DNA from 2 places in the Rhizobium grahamii genome. Region 1 is predicted to be linked to the other one. Evidence: riboswitches for the same ligand, from Rfam matches in the RefSeq annotation. Region 1 holds a riboswitch; the other holds the start of a gene.
What was found. A riboswitch is a leader RNA that binds a small molecule or an ion and turns the genes downstream of it on or off. The one in region 1 is predicted to bind S-adenosylmethionine.
Positions count from the first base shown of each region.

Region 2: it holds a riboswitch for S-adenosylmethionine, as region 1 does, so the genes downstream of both, FZ934_RS18860 (O-succinylhomoserine sulfhydrylase) here and metA (homoserine O-acetyltransferase MetA) in region 1, are expected to answer to the same signal.

Region 1 is NZ_CP043498.1:3,249,582-3,257,675, forward strand. It holds gene FZ934_RS15690 (beta-ketoacyl-ACP reductase) at 1-395, shown strand, start outside; gene FZ934_RS15695 (hypothetical protein) at 415-561, opposite strand; gene FZ934_RS27845 (hypothetical protein) at 645-791, opposite strand; gene nagA (N-acetylglucosamine-6-phosphate deacetylase) at 926-2,071, opposite strand; partial or broken gene FZ934_RS15705 (SIS domain-containing protein) at 2,071-3,101, opposite strand; gene FZ934_RS15710 (GntR family transcriptional regulator) at 3,098-3,871, opposite strand; gene FZ934_RS15715 (aldose epimerase family protein) at 3,983-5,005, opposite strand; gene metA (homoserine O-acetyltransferase MetA) at 5,119-6,042, opposite strand; SAM riboswitch at 6,076-6,153, opposite strand; gene FZ934_RS15725 (ABC transporter ATP-binding protein/permease) at 6,292-8,094, shown strand, end outside.
Region 2 is NZ_CP043498.1:3,902,581-3,910,674, forward strand. It holds gene FZ934_RS18835 (GcrA family cell cycle regulator) at 1-479, opposite strand, end outside; gene FZ934_RS18840 (aspartate aminotransferase family protein) at 910-2,103, shown strand; gene argF (ornithine carbamoyltransferase) at 2,149-3,066, shown strand; gene FZ934_RS18850 (Hsp33 family molecular chaperone) at 3,160-4,155, shown strand; gene apaG (Co2+/Mg2+ efflux protein ApaG) at 4,156-4,548, opposite strand; gene FZ934_RS18860 (O-succinylhomoserine sulfhydrylase) at 4,738-5,922, opposite strand; SAM riboswitch at 5,969-6,047, opposite strand; gene FZ934_RS18865 (2'-deoxycytidine 5'-triphosphate deaminase) at 6,121-7,215, shown strand; tRNA gene FZ934_RS18870 (tRNA-Gly) at 7,270-7,343, shown strand; gene FZ934_RS18875 (acyltransferase family protein) at 7,450-8,094, shown strand, end outside.

The DNA of each region.
Region 1 (8,094 bases):
TCAACATGACCCATCAGGTTTGGGGCGGCATGCGTGAACGGAGCTTTGGCCGCATCGTCAACATATCGTCGATCAATGGTCAGAAAGGCCAGATGGGACAGGCCAACTACTCGGCCGCAAAGGCGGGTGATCTGGGCTTCACCAAGGCGCTGGCCCAGGAAGGCGCGGCGAAGAACATCACGGTCAACGCGATCTGCCCCGGCTACATCGGCACCGAGATGGTTCTCGCGGTGCCCGAGAAGGTGCTGAACGAACGCATCATCCCGCAGATTCCAGTTGGAAGACTTGGGGAGCCGGAAGAAGTGGCGCGCTGCGTCGTGTTCCTTGTCTCCGATGACGCCGGCTTTATCACGGGTTCAACCTTGAGCGCCAACGGCGGACAGCTCTTCGTCTAACGCACGAATCCCGTGTGCCCTAGCGCACCGATCCGGTGTGCTCGACTGTCTGACCATCCCGCTGTAGCGACTGCTGCAGCGGCTTGGTTTCATAAGGATTGATCGAAGCCGCGTAGGTAGCAATCGCAATGGTCAGGAATGCTGCCGCTCCGATGATTCTGGTCATGTTCGTCTCCCAAGTCCGGTGCAGACATTCGTGCTGGAGACCGGTGTCGATATTGGGGCTGATTTAAGGAAACATTCGGTCAGTCAACGGTTGCCCTGACGGCGTTGCCTAATCCTCACGGGTATACGCTGCATTGCCTGCGTTTCGTTGCGGATCGCGGCAAGCGCCGTGCCCAGAAATGCTGCTGCGATCAGAATTGCCACGCTGGAATTCATTAGTAGCTGTGCCATAGAAGCATTCCTTTCAAGGAAGCAGCGGCTGGATGCCGTTGCTTCAACTGGGAAAGATATGCGCCTCTACCACTCGGCTCGATAGAGTGAACTTTGGCGACCGATCGTCAACACTGCATTGACGAACGAGCGGCCTACTCGCCGCCGATCCATGTCCGGCGAATGTCGACAGCATCACTCATGTGAACGAGATCCGCACGCGCGCCTGGCAGCAGGCTGCCCCGGTCGTGAAGCCGCAGGAAGCGAGCAGGATAAATCGTCGCCATTCGCAGCGCCTCTGCAAGGGTAAGATCCAGATAGGTGACGCCGTAGCGAATGGCGGATGCCATATCCACGTCCGAACCCGCAAGCGTCCCATCGGCAAGCACGAGCTTGGAGCAGAAGCCGCCTTTTTCGCGACGAACCGTGCGACCGTTGAGCGTAAAGCTATTGAGCTCGGAGCCGACCAGAGACATAGCATCGGTCACGAAGAAGAGCTTGCCCTCCCCGCGCTTCGAGCGAAGCGCGACGCGTAGCGCCTTGGGATCGACGTGGTGGCCATCGGCAATAATGCCGCACCAGACCGACGGGTGATCAAGCGCCGCGCCAACCAGACCGGGAGTGCGATGGCCCATCTGGCTCATGGCATTGAAGAGGTGCGTGACTCCGCGCGCGCCGGCATCGAACAGTGCTTCCGCCGCCTCGCTGGAGCAATCCGAATGCCCGATGCTGACGATAACGCCGGCCTCATTGAGCTTTCGCACCTGTCCGGCGGTCACCTGCTCCGCCGCGATCGTCACCAGCAACGTGCCGATCGACTGCCTGGCTGAAATGAATGCCTCGACGTCCTTGTCTTCCACGGGCCGCATCAATTCGGCGAGATGCGCACCCTTGCGAGCTGGAGCAAGATGCGGGCCTTCGAGATGCAGACCTCCAACGCCCCTGTTTGTTTCGACGGCGTGCTTCGCGGCTTCAATGGCCGAGAGCGTCGCGCTGGCAGTATCCGTGATGAGGGTGGGCAGAAGCGCTGTCGTGCCGTAAGGACGATGCCCGTCGGCAATCATGTACATCGACTCGACCGACGGCTCATCGTTCAACATCCGCCCGCCGCCGCCATTGACCTGTGCGTCGACGAAGCCGGCACACAGAACCCCACCGTCAAGCACAACAGTTTCACCAGCGGGATGGTAGCCCGCCGAGGCAATTCGCTCAACCCGACCGCCCGCCACGACCAGGACCTTATCGTCATGGAACCGCTCGCCATCAAAGATGCGGGCGCCAATAAAGACCTTGCGTTGCATCACATCGTCTCCGTAACCTTCAGCAGGTTTGCCGGTTTGTCTGGATCAAAGCCCTTGCGACGCGTCACGGACTCAATCAGGCGATAGTAGACGAGTAGGGAGACCAACGGGTCCAGAAGCCCGTTACCCGTCGTCGGCACACGCAGATTGATGCCGGCCAACGGTTGCGAGGAAAAGGGCACGGCAGTTGCCCCGAGTTTCTGCAGTCGCTCCAGGGCCTGGACATTGTTGGCATAGGCCGCATCATCGGGAGCAAAGGCAACGATTGGGAAGCCCGGCTGTACGAGACGCATCGGCCCATGCATCAGTTCAGCCAGCGAGAAGGCTTCCGCATGCAGGCTCGCCGTTTCCTTTGCCTTCAAGGCGGCCTCAAGAGCGATCGCGAAGGCAGGGCCTCGGCCGGCCGTGTAAAGCGAGGTGGCGCCCAAAAGCACTTCCTCGGCATCAGCCGTGTCGATACCGGCGGTCGAAAGCAGCGCCTCGGGAAGCTTTTCTAACGCGTGCTGAAGATCGCGCTTACCGCCAATCGCCGCCGTTACACCCGATAAGGCGGCGACCGAGGCGATGAAGGACTTCGTTGCCGCAACGCTCTTTTCAGGGCCCGCGTTGAGCCGAGGACGATATCCGCCTGTTTTGCGAGCGGGCTGTCGACCACATTGACCACGGCAATCGTCGTCGCACCACCGCGTTTGGCAGCGTCCTGTAGAGCGACGATATCGGGGCTCGCTCCGGACTGCGAGACGGTGAAGTGCACCCCACCCTTCAGATGCAGCGGCGCCGTATAAACGGACGCTATCGAGGGGCCGATCGAAGCAACGGGTATGCCGCAGCTAATCTCCAGAAGATATTTGAAGAACGTCGCCGCGTGATCGGAAGACCCGCGCGCCGCTGTGGTGACGACACCGGGAGCGTTGTCGGAAAACAGCTTCGCGATCTCTGCAAAGACCTTGTTCTCCTTCTCTAGGAGCGTTGCAACGACCTCCGGGGATTGCCCGGCTTCCTGCAACATCAACGACTGTGTCTCACTCATGGCTCTTCTCCAATTCTCAATTCTGCAACGAAGTCGTATGCGTCGCCTCGATAGTGCGACCGCGTGTATTCAACGGGGCGTTCGTCATCGAGGCGCGAGACGCGCTCGATCAGCAAGGCGGGGGCACCTGCCTTCACCTCGAGCGCCGCTGCCGATGACCGGTCCAGGATGACCGCTGTCAGGCGCTGGACCGCTCGTACCGGCCGGTTCCCGCTCGCGGCTAGCGCGTCGTAGAGCGACCCCTCGTTGCCCTGGCTGGCGCCCAGAAACTTTAATGGCACCACCGACCGCTCGATCGCCAAAGGCTGCCCATCGGCCAGGCGCAAGCGATCCAGCCGGAGAACCTGTTCATCCAAACCAAGACCAAGCAAAAAGGCCTCCTCAGGCGACGGTGTCGCAATCGTGCGCGACAGAATTTTTGCGGCCGGCACGCGACCGCGCGAACGCATGTCTGCCGAGAATGACGACAGTCGCCAAAGCGACTGCTCCATCCGCTGCACGCTTCCGGAAACGAAAGTACCGCTGCCATGCCGTGATTCCAGTGTCCCCGCATTCAGAAGATCACGATACGCGGTGCGCACGGTAACGCGGCCGATCTGGAGAGACTCCGAAAGATCGCGTTCGCTCGGCAGCGCTGTCCCGGGCTTTAGCAAGCCTTCCTGAATGAGCCCGGTGAGGGCCGCCGCCAATCGCTTGTAAAGCGGGCCACTGCGCTGGGTATCGCGCAAACCACGGCTCTCGATTTCGGCAATCAGACTGGTTCTATCCATAGAACCACAATAGAACCTATTTGGAACCAATTACAAGCAGCACGTAAGAAAAACCCCCGCGTCAAAATAGCGGGGGTCTTGGCGTCAAATCGGAGATGCGAGAACCGACGGTCAGTTCTTCGAGAAGATGTAGTCGGTCTCCTGACGCAGCACTTCGCCCGGACGAACAACAGCATTCGGGAATGCTTCGTGGTTGATGGCATCGGGCCAGACCTGCGTTTCCAGGCAGAAACCGGCAAACGGTCCATACTTGCGTCCACCGATGCCGGGCACGGGAACGTCAAGCTTGAACGCTGCATAGAACTGGACACCCGGCTCGGTCGTGCGCACTTCAAGCGACACGCCCGAGTGCAGGCTGCGGGCCAGCACGACGGAACGCTTGGCCGTGCGCTCGCTGGAAAGGCAGAAGTTGTGATCGTACAGCGCCTGCTCGCCGCCTTCGAAGCGCTTAATCGAAGCCATCTCGCGAAAATCGAACGCTGTTCCCTCAACGGGGCGTACTTCGCCCGTCGGGATCTGACGCTCGTCGGTGACGAGATAGCCATCGGCCGCGATCATGATGTCATGACCAAGGGTATCCTCGCGGCCATCGAGATTGAAGTAGGCGTGCTGGCAGACGTTGGCGATCGTCGGCTGGTCGGTCGTCGTCTCGTAAGTGACGGACAGTTCGCCTGAACCGTGAACCCGATAGGTTGCCTGGATCGTGCAGTTGCCGGGATAGCCTGAGCGGCCGTCGGGATCGACGATCTTCAGGACGACGCGGTCGACGTCATGCTCGACGATCGTCCAGTTTTGCTTTGCAATGTTATCGCTGCCGCCATGAAGATGCGTGACACCATTCTCGTTCAGATCGAGCTGATACGACTTGCCGTCGAGCGTGAACTTGCCGGAGCCGATACGGTTGGCGCAGCGGCCGGGGGTCGCACCGAAATAGGAAGAATGGGCCGGATAGCTCTCGAAATCATCAAAGCCGAGCGTCAGGGGCGCATCGTGTCCGTCAAGCCGAAGATCCTGAATGACAGCGCCCCAGCTGATGACCTTGGCGGTCAAGCCGCCACCCTTGATCTCCACCCGATAGACGGTCTCGCCCGTCGTGGTATGTCCGAAAACTTCCCGCACCAAATTATTCGTCATAAGGCTATCCATAAATCCATGATTTCGGCAGGGAAACTGCTCCCCTTTGCGACAAATCGCAACCACTGCGACATAAAAAAGCGCCGCTGGCATTGCCGCGGCGCTTTACAAAATCACCGGCCTTTGCCGATCTCCTCCAGATCATAGGGCGTCGTCTGATAGATCTCGTTGATCCAGTTGCCGAACAGCAGGTGTGCGTGGCCGCGCCACCGGTTTTGCGGCGCGATCGTCGGATCGTTGTGCGGGAAGTAGTTGTGCGGCATCTTGATGGGAACGCCCGCATCGACGTCGCGAAAATACTCGTCGGCCAGCGACGTTGAATCATATTCAACGTGGTTGAACATATAGAGGCGCTTGCCCTCGTCCTCGTGGACAAGGCAGACGCCCATCTCGTTCGACGCCATCAGAATTTCGAGCGACTTCGATTTCTCGATGTCGTCCTGGCGCACTTCTGTCCAGCGCGACACCGGCACCTCGAAATTGTCGGAGAACCCATTGAGATACACGGAGGAGGGGTTGAGGTTCTTGTGGCGATAGACGCCAAAAGCCTTTTCCTTGAGCTCGTACTTGGGAACGCCGTGGAAGTGGTAGATCGCGGCCATCGCGCCCCAGCAGACGTTCATGGTCGAATGGACGTTCGTGTTGGTCCAGTCGAAAATCCGCTGCATTTCCTGCCAATAAGTCACGTCTTCGTAGGGCAGCGTCTCGATCGGCGCCCCCGTGATGATGAAACCGTCGAATTTGCGGTGCCTGACCTCCTCCCAGGTTTCGTAGAAGGAGAGAAGATGATCTTCCGACGTGTTTTTCGCCTTGTGGGTTCCGATCCGCACAAGAGAAAGCTCGACCTGCAGCGGCGAGGCGCCGACGAGGCGGGCCATCTGCAATTCCGTCTTGATCTTGTTCGGCATCAGATTGAGCAAGCCAATCTGCAGGGGGCGAATGTCCTGGCGGATCGCCGCCGTCTCGGTCATTACGCGCACACCTTCCTGAACAAGCGTCTCAAAGGCAGGCAACGTGTCGGGAATCTTGATGGGCATTGCGGTCACTCGATAAAAAAACGAAATATCGCTATCGGTCCGCACGCGGCCCTTTAGCTACTTCTTTAACGTGGCTGCAAGCCGGCCGGCCAAATCACCACGGAGCCCCTTAAATAACCCTTGTCGGGCGCCAAATCAATGGCAGGCGGTCGGCGGGGTAACTCGCGCGTTAAAGCATGGTAGAATCTGTTGCTGGACATGCCCACGCACCATGTTATTCACACCGAACGGACCGGTTAAGGAAGCAGAATGGCAGACGACGTGAAGGCCAAGCCGACCATCCAGGCGCAGGACCGGGTAGGATATGAACTTAGCCTCGCCTACCGCGTGAAAGTGATGTTTGCCGCCTTTTGGAGTTCGAGCGTCCGTGGACGGGTCCTTGTCCTCGGAACGGCACTGATTGGCATCATTCTCGCGACCGCCTATGCGACCGTCATTCTCAACCAATGGAACGCGCCGTTCTACGACGCCATCTCACGACGCGACCTGCCAGGCTTCTTCCATCAACTCAAAGTCTTCGGACTGATCGCAGGCATGCTGCTGCTCCTCAATGTCATCCAGGCGTGGCTGAACCAGATGACCGCGCTCTACATGCGCGAGGGCCTGACCCGTGATCTGGTCGATCAATGGCTTCAGCGCAAACGGGCGCTCCGGCTGTCGGCCAGCGGCCTGATCGGCGTCAATCCGGACCAGCGTCTTCACGAAGATGCCCGCAACCTGGCGGAAAGCTCGACGAGCCTCGTGATCGGCCTCGTCCAGGCGACGATCCTGCTGGTCAGCTTCATCGGCGTTCTCTGGGAGCTTTCGAGCGGATTCGTCTTCCATTTCGGCAGCTACAGCTTTTCCATTCCCGGCTATATGGTTTGGGCCGCCATCTTCTATGCGGCGTCGGCCTCAATCCTCAGCCAGCTCGTAGGGCGTAAGTTGGTCAAGCTCAACGCCGATCGCTTCTCAAAGGAAGCTGAACTGCGCTTTGCCTTGATGCACGCCAACGAAAACATGCCGGCGATCACGGTTGCTCGCGGCGAGGAAAACGAACGGCGGCGCATCAACGGCGACATCAGCAATGTCCTGGCAGTCATCAAGCGGCTGGCGATGGCCAACGTCAACCTGACATGGGTGTCGGCCGGTTATGGCTGGCTGGTCGTCGTCATCCCGATCATCGTTGCGGCGCCGGCGTATTTTTCTGGCGGCCTGACCTTCGGTGAACTGATGATGTCGGTGGGGGCGTTCAATCAGGTGAATACCGCTCTGCGCTGGTACGTCGCCAACTTCGGGCCGATTGCCGAATGGCGGGCGACCCTGATGCGCGTGACCGACTTCCGGCAGGCGCTGACCAACATGGGCGACGACCTGAACCTCAAGGAAACGATCGCATACGAGAGCAGCCCGGCCGGCACGCTTACGCTTGATCACGTCAGCATCGCCACGAAGATCGGCGAAGAGATCGATCAGTGCGGCGGCTTCCGGATCCATGAGACCGAGGTCACGATCAACGCTGGCGACAAGGTGATGATCAACGGCGACCATAGCGTCAACAGGAAGCTCCTTTTCCTCTCGATGTCCGAGCTTTGGCCCTGCGGCGGTGGAAAGATCGGCCTGCCGCCAACCGACGAAATCCTGTTCGTGCCGCAGTCTGCGTATATTCCGGGCGGCACTTTGCGCGAGGCGCTAGCCTTCCCCGAGCCCGTCGACACCTACCGGGCTGAAGACGTCAAGGCGGCGCTTGAGCAGGCGGGACTACATGCCCTGATCGCACGGCTCGACACGCAGGCACGCTGGGACAAGCTGCTCGATTCAGACGAACAGCGCGCTATCGGCTTTGCCCGACTGCTCCTTGTGCGACCCAAGTGGATCGTCTTCGATGAGGTTCTGGAAGGAATGGAACCCGCGTGGCAGGCAACGATGATGAACGTTCTGAAATCGATACCCGACAGCACCATGATCTACATCGGTCGCTCGGACGCCTACATGGAGGCATTCCATCCGCGGGTACTGCACCTCGAGGCCATCTCGGCGAAGTCTGAAGAGAAGATCATGGCGAAGGCCGCG
Region 2 (8,094 bases), 650 kb from region 1:
CGTTGATGGTACGTGCAATACGGGGAGTTGTCAGGAGACTCGCAGCCGCAGAAGTGGAAGTCGTCCTTGAGCGGATCGCCGACCGGCCACTTGCAGGTGCGCTCGGTCAGTTCCGTCAGGCCGAGGCGGCGAGAGATCGGAACGACGACGTTCGAGGCAGGGCGGAACCGGACTTCCTCGACCGCATCGATATCGATTTCTTCCTTCAGCATGGTTGCGCCCTGCTGCCGGGTAACGGTGCGGGTCGCAACGCGCGATGCATAGTTCGGAGCGCGGGGAGCGGTCGTGGTGCGCTTCGGCGTGCGAACGGTCGTCGCGTTACCGCCGGCCTTGGCCCGGCCGGGCAGGCTGAGACGGTGGACCTTGCCGATCACGGCGTTACGGCTTACACCGCCAAGTTGTGCTGCGATTTGGCTGGCGCTCAGTCCTTCGGACCATAGCTTCTTCAGCTTCTCTACGCGCTCGTCTGTCCAGTTCATGCCCCTGTCTCCGCCTTGTTAGCGTTGGTGTAGGCAGAATCCTTCACCGTCGCCCCGGACGTATCCGAGGCAAGAAACGCTTGCTCGATTTTTGGTGACTAGTTCCGCCGCATGCAGTCTAGTAATTGAGTTTTAACCTAGTGTGAGGCCGACTCCGTGACAAGAGTCGGTTGAATCGCCGGGAATCGAATTTGTGGTTTTTCCCCAACTTGCTCGTGAGGAGAGTCATTTCTGCAACATTGCTTGTTGATAGTTGGCGTCGCCCCGATTAGCCGCTTGACGCATGCAGTAAATCCTCAGTTTTGTTGACATCGCAGTGCGAAAAGTAAATAGTGCTGCTCGCCGCCGAAAGGCGGCATTTTTAATTTTCCGGGCCTGCTTTTCTTAGCCGGAGTCCGGCTGCTGATGGTCAATGACAGGAGATCGCGCCATGGCTGAAGCCGCGCTATACGATACCTACTCTCGCGCCCCTTTGCGGTTCGAGCGAGGAGAGGGTGTATGGCTGATCACCGAGACCGGCGAGCGATATCTGGATTTCGGGGCGGGCGTGGCGGTCACTTCAGTCGGTCATGGCCACCCGCATGTCGTAGGCGCATTGAAGGAGCAGGCAGACAAGGTCTGGCACCTCTCCAACGTTTATGAGATTCCGGGCCAGGAAGCCTTCGCCAAGCGCCTGACCAACGCAACTTTTGCGGACAAGGTGTTCTTCACCAACTCCGGTGCCGAGGCGCTGGAATGCGCCATCAAGACGGCTCGTCGTTACCAGTTCTCCAAGGGGCATCCGGAGCGCTTCCGTATCGTCACTTTCGAAGGTGCCTTCCACGGCCGGACGCTGGCAACCATTGCCGCCGGCGGTCAGGAAAAGTACCTGGAGGGCTTCGGCCCGAAAACACCTGGCTTCGATCAGGTCGCCTTCGGTGACATCGAGGCCGTGCGCGCTGCCGTCACCAACGAGACTGCCGGCATCCTCATCGAGCCGGTACAGGGCGAGGGTGGTATCCGTCCCGCGACGACGGAATTCATGAAGGCGCTGCGCCAGCTATGCGACGAACATGGCCTTCTTCTCATTCTTGATGAAGTCCAGAGCGGCGTCGGCCGCACCGGCAAGCTGTTCGCGCACGAATGGTCTGGCGTCACGCCTGATATCATGGCCGTGGCAAAGGGTATCGGCGGGGGCTTCCCGCTTGGCGCCTGCCTCGCAACCGCGGAAGCGGCTTCTGGTATGAAGGCTGGCACCCATGGTTCCACCTATGGCGGAAATCCGCTGGCAATGGCGGTCGGCAATGCCGTGCTGGATGTGGTGCTTGGAGAAGGCTTCCTTCAGCAGGTGCGCGACGTTTCCCTGGTCTTCCGTCAGGGGTTGGCGTCCTTGAAGGATCGCTATCCTGACGTCATCGAGGATGTCAGAGGCGAAGGTCTGATGCTCGGCGTCAAGGCCGCCGTGCCATCCGCCGAATTGCTGCAGGCGATGCGAGCAGCCCACCTTCTTACTATTCCGGCCGGCGACAACGTCATCCGTCTGTTGCCGCCACTCGTCGTCACACCGGACGAAGCCCGTGAAGGGCTCGCCCGCCTCGAGCGTGCCGCGGAAACGGTACGCGCATCGGCAAAGAAGACGGCTTGAACGGAAAGGTGATCTGCCGAACGGCAGGCGTAACAGGTATACACAATGGCTTCCCCGAAACACTTCCTCGACCTCTCCGCAGTTGAAGCATCCGATCTGCGGCTCATCATGAACGACGCCATCTCCCGCAAGCAGGCCTTCAAGGCCGGGCAGGGGGACAAGCCGCTGGCCGGCAAGATGCTCGCCATGATCTTCGAGAAACCCTCCACCCGCACCCGCGTCTCCTTTGACGTTGGCATGCGCCAGCTTGGCGGCGAGACGCTGTTTCTGTCAGGCACCGAAATGCAGCTCGGTCGCGCCGAGACGATTGGCGACACGGCCAAGGTATTGTCGCGCTACGTCGATGCGATCATGATCCGCACCACCGATCATGCCCGCATGCTGGAACTTGCCGAGCATGCGACCGTTCCGGTCATCAATGCGCTGACCGACGATACGCATCCCTGCCAGATCATGGCCGACGTCATGACCTTCGAAGAACATCGCGGCCCGATCAAGGGCAAGACGATCGCCTGGACCGGCGACGGCAACAATGTGCTGCATTCGCTGGTCGAAGGCGCTGCGCGGTTCGGCTATCGCATGAATATGGCGGTGCCTCTTGGTTCCGAGCCCAAGGATCACTATTTGAACTGGGCCCGCAATGAGGGCGCCGAAATCATGCTTTACCATGATGCAGACCGTGCGGTCGCCGGCGTCGATTGCGTGGTGACCGATACCTGGGTCTCCATGAATCAGGAACATCGGGCCCGTGGTCACAACGTCTTCCAGCCTTACCAGGTCAATGAGGCCCTGATGGCGCAGGCCGGCAAGGATGCATTGTTCATGCATTGCCTGCCAGCTCATCGTGGTGAGGAGGTTACGGACGAGGTGATCGACGGCCCGCAATCCGTGGTCTTCGATGAAGCGGAAAACCGCCTTCATGCGCAGAAGTCGATTCTTGCTTGGTGCCTGGGCGCGATCTGAACCATACTGGACGCCACGTTTGGCCTTAGGGCCCGTCGGCCGCGCGAGCGGATGGATGCTCTTGTCCATCCGTTCTCAGACTAGGAGAAGACCATGGCAGAAACTGCAGCCGCCCTCGGCGAGTTCGATTTCGCCGGCGATGACCACGTCGTTCCCTTTCAGGTGGAAGGCCTGGATGTGCGCGGTCGCGCCGTTCAGCTCGGCCCCATGCTGGACGCGATCCTTGAGCGCCACAGCTATCCCGCGCCGGTTGCGAGGCTCTTGGCCGAAGTCGTCGTTCTCACGGTGCTCCTCGGCACATCACTGAAATTCGACGGCAAGTTCACGGTCCAGACCAAGGGTGACGGGCCGGTGGATCTGCTCGTCTGCGATTTCACGACGCCTGAGAATGTTCGGGCCTATGCGCGCTTCAACCAGGGTCTTCTCGACCAGGCGGTTGCCGCCGGCGAGATCGAGCCTGAACAGCTGCTCGGCAAGGGCATGCTGGCGTTCACGATCGACCAGGGCAAGTTCAGCCAGCCCTATCAGGGCATCGTTGCGCTTGACGGCGCGACACTCGAGGAAATCGCCGGAACCTACTTCCGCCAGTCGGAACAGATCCCGACGAGAGTGCGCCTTGCTGCCGCCGAATTGCTCGATCGCGACGAGGCCGGCAAGCCGCGTCATCGCTGGCGTGCCGGCGGACTTGTCGCGCAGTTCCTGCCGGAAGCGCCGGAGCGCATGCGCCAGGCGGATCTTCATGGCGGCGACGGCGATACCGCCGTAGGCCTGCACAAGGAAGATGATGCCTGGGCGGAAGCCCGCTCGCTCGTGGAAACGATTGACGCCGACGAACTGACCGATCCGCTCGTCGGAACCGAACGGCTGCTGTTTCGGCTGTTTCACGAACGCGGCGTGCGCGTCTATGAGCCGCGCAAGGTTTTCGACCGCTGCTCCTGTTCGCGTGAAAAGATCAAGGGCGTTCTCAAGGGCTTCTCGGCGGAAGAAATAGACGCCAGCCAGGAAAACGGCCAGATCGCCGTCACCTGCGAGTTCTGCTCGACGACCTATCGTTACGAGGTCGAAGAAGTCGCGCAGGCAGCCGAGTAATCAGTTCAAGACTCTGAGCAGTCCTGGTGAATCCAGTGAGAAGGCGGGTATTTCGACGTCGAAAAGCTCGCCTTCATCAGTTTCCATCTGATAATGGCCGAACATCAGTCCTGAGGGCGTATCGAGCGGGCAACCCGAGGAATACTCGTAAGTATCTCCCGGCGAAAGCTTCGGCTGTTCGCCGACGACGCCGGCACCGGTGACTTCGTCGACGATGCCGTTCTGATCTGTGATGTTCCAGTAACGGTTCACCAGTCGCACGGCCTTGTCGGAGTTGTTGCTGATAACAATCCGGTAGCCCCAGACATAACGATCGTCGTCCGGGTCGGATTGCTCCTCCAGGTAAAAGGGTTCGACGACGACTTCAATGTCTCGTGTTTGGGCGCGGTACATGCCTACACCATAGTCAATATACGTTACCGGTATCTTATACGACAGCGGATCCGTCAATAAACCGTGAGGCGATCATGCCTTGAATGCCGGCAATGGCAAAAGGTTTCGCGTGTTAAGCCTAATTTCCGCGCTTTTCACGCGAACGTGCGGGCTTGCGGCCGAATGAAAGCTCCGGCCGCAAGCGTTTGATCAGGAGTTGACCTTGGCAAGCGCCTGGGCGAAATCTTCGATCAGGTCGTCAGTGTCCTCGATGCCTGCGGAAAGGCGCACGGTGCCGCCCGAGATGCCGAGTTCGGCGCGTGCCTCGTCGGTCAGGTTCTTGTGCGTCGTTGTGGCCGGATGCGTGATCAGGCTCTTTGCATCGCCGAGATTGTTGGAGATTTTGACGATCTCAAGTGCGTTCTGCAGCGCGAAGGCCGCTTCTTTCCCGCCCTTGAGTTCGATCGCAACCAGCGTCGAGCCGCCCTTCATCTGCCTGGCAACGATATCTGCCTGCGGATGGTCCTTGCGGCCCGGATAGATGATCTTGGCGACCTTAGGCTGCTCGGCGAGGAAGTCCGCGATCTTCGAGGCGTTCTCGGTCTGCTGCTTGACGCGCAGTGGGAGAGTTTCCAGCCCCTTCAGCAATGTCCACGCCGTGAACGGCGACATCGCCGGCCCCGTGTGGCGGTAGTAGTCCTGCAGGTTCTCTTTTACCCATTCCGAGTCGGAAAGAATTACGCCGCCGAGGCTGCGGCCCTGGCCGTCGATATGCTTGGTCGCGGAATAGACGACGATGTGGGCGCCGAGTTCCAGCGGCTTCTGGAAGATCGGGGTCGCAAAGACGTTGTCGACGACGACCTTGGCGCCGATCTGGTTGGCGAGCTTGGCCACACCTTCGATGTCGACCACTTCAAGCGTCGGATTGGTCGGGCTCTCCAGGAAGAAAACCTTGGTGTTCGGGCGGATCGCCTTTTCCCAGTTTTCGAGGTAGCGTCCATCGACCAGCGTGCATTCGATGCCGTATTTCGGCGCGAGCGTCTCGACGACCCAGCGGCAGGAGCCGAAAAGGGCGCGGGCGGCAACGATATGGTCGCCGGCCTTGACCTGGCAGAGGATCGCGGCGGCAACAGCTGCCATGCCCGATGCCGTGGCGCGGGCTTCCTCGGCGCCTTCGAGCGCGCACATGCGCTTCTCGAACATGTCGTTCGTCGGGCTGCCGTAACGGGCGTAGATGTAGCCATCGGTCTCGCCCTTGAAGCGGGCTTCCGCCGCTTCGGCGCTGTCATAGACGAAGCCCTGCGTGAGATAGATCGCCTCGGAGGTCTCGCCGTACTGAGAGCGCAGCGAACCGCCGTGAACGAGTTGGGTTGCCGGGCGCCAGGTCTTGCTCATGTTTCACCACTTTCGAACAACAAAAAAACCGGCCGCGAAAAGCAGACCGGTTTTGCACCCGGTCTATTTAGCCACTTGTTTAACGTGGCTGCAAGCCGACCGGCCAAATCACCACGGGATAAAGCTGCAATACTGCCGTTCCGTGCTTGCGTCAATTCCTCGAGTTTGGTTTTGTCTGCGGCAAAATATGGATGGGGCATGATGGCTCGCGAAACAGGAATATTGGCAGATCGCGCGATCGCTGCGTTGTTTGAAACGGGGCGGCTCATTTCCGAGCGCGATCTCGACAGCGACCAGATCCAGCCGGCGAGCCTCGATCTGCGGCTCGGTGCAAAGGCATTCCGCGTCCGCGCCAGCTTCATGCCAGGCCCGAACAGCCTCGTTTCCGACAAGCTCGACCGCCTCAAGCTGCATGTCGTCGACCTCAGTGAAGGCGCGGTGCTGGAAACCGGCTGCGTCTATATCGTTCCGCTGATGGAGCGCCTCGACCTTCCGGCAGATATGTCGGCTTCGGCCAATCCGAAAAGCTCGACCGGCCGCCTCGATATCTTCACGCGCGTCATTACCGATTACGCCCAGGAGTTCGACAAGATCCCGGCCGGCTATTCCGGCCCGCTCTACCTCGAAATCAGCCCTCGTACCTTCCCGATCGTCGTGCGTCGCGGCTCGCGCCTGTCGCAGATCCGCTTCCGCGTCGGCCATTCGGTCTTGGGTGACCCGGAATTGCTGGCGCTGCATGATGCCGAAACGCTCGTCGCCAGCAAGCAGCCGAACGTCTCGGGCGGCGGGATTGCGCTGTCGATCGACCTCGCCGGCGACAAGGACGGCTTGATCGGCTACCGTGGCAAGCACCACACCGCCGTTGTCGACGTCGACAAGAAGGCGCAGCACGACATCTATGATTTCTGGGAGCCGCTCTTTAGCCGCGGCCGCAACGAGCTGATCCTCGATCCGGATGAGTTCTACATCCTCGTGTCGCGCGAGGCCGTCCACGTGCCGCCGCATTACGCGGCCGAAATGACGCCTTTCGATCCGCTCGTCGGCGAATTTCGCGTCCACTATGCCGGCTTCTTCGACCCTGGCTTCGGCCATGCCCCCGCCGGCGGTCGCGGCAGCCGCGCTGTTCTGGAAGTGCGCAGCCACGAAGTCCCGTTCATCCTCGAGGACGGCCAGATCGTCGGCCGCCTGATCTACGAACACATGCTCGAACATCCCGCCAGCCTCTACGGCACGGGCCTCGGCTCCAACTATCAGGCGCAAGGCTTGAAGCTCTCCAAACACTTCCGCATCTGACGCGACCGCTGCCGCTTGACAGCGGCGGCCATCTGTTGGAAGTCTCCGTCTAGCGCGGGTGTAGCTCAATGGTAGAGCAGCAGCTTCCCAAGCTGAATACGAGGGTTCGATTCCCTTCACCCGCTCCAACTCTGCCGCCGTGCCCGTTTACCAAATTTCCGCTTTCCATTTTGCCGCCGCGTCGAAGCGCGCTAATCCCTACGGTGAATTTTCTCTTAATGAGAGCCCGAGGACATGGCCGAACGCAGGGAAATAAGACCGCTCACGGGCTTTCGCGGCGTCGCAGCCCTCGTGGTTGTCACCTATCATTTTTTCCTGGCGATGGGAGGGACGGCGCCCTTCCTGTTCGATCGCGGCTATCTGGCCGTCGATGCCTTCTTCGTGCTGAGTGGCTATGTTCTCGCCTACAACTACGATGCGACCTTCAGAGCCGGCGCGGATGTCGCAAAGTACGGCGAGTTTCTTTTCCGCCGGTTTGTTCGTCTCTATCCTGCCTACATCGTTATTCTGTCGCTTGGCGTTATCAAGCTGGCGATCAAGCCCGGGCTTGGCGATTTCACGGCCTGGGATGCCTTCTGCAATCTGTTCATGCTGACGGGCTGGGGCTTGCATGCCAAGCCGGTCGTCGGGCTTTCTTGGTCGGTGAGTGCCGAGATCTTCTGCTACGCGGCTTTTCCGCTCGTCCTCATGCTCGGACGATTAAAGGCGATCGGTACCGGTGTCGCCCTGCTCGGCTTGGCCTTGTTGATCGTCACGATCTCGAAAGTCGGTGGTGGCATCAGCGGACCGATGGATGTCGTATCCGACGTCACGGTCTTCCCATTGCTGCGCGCCCTGGCCGGTTTCAGCATCGGCGTCATCCTATGCGGTCTGGCGGCT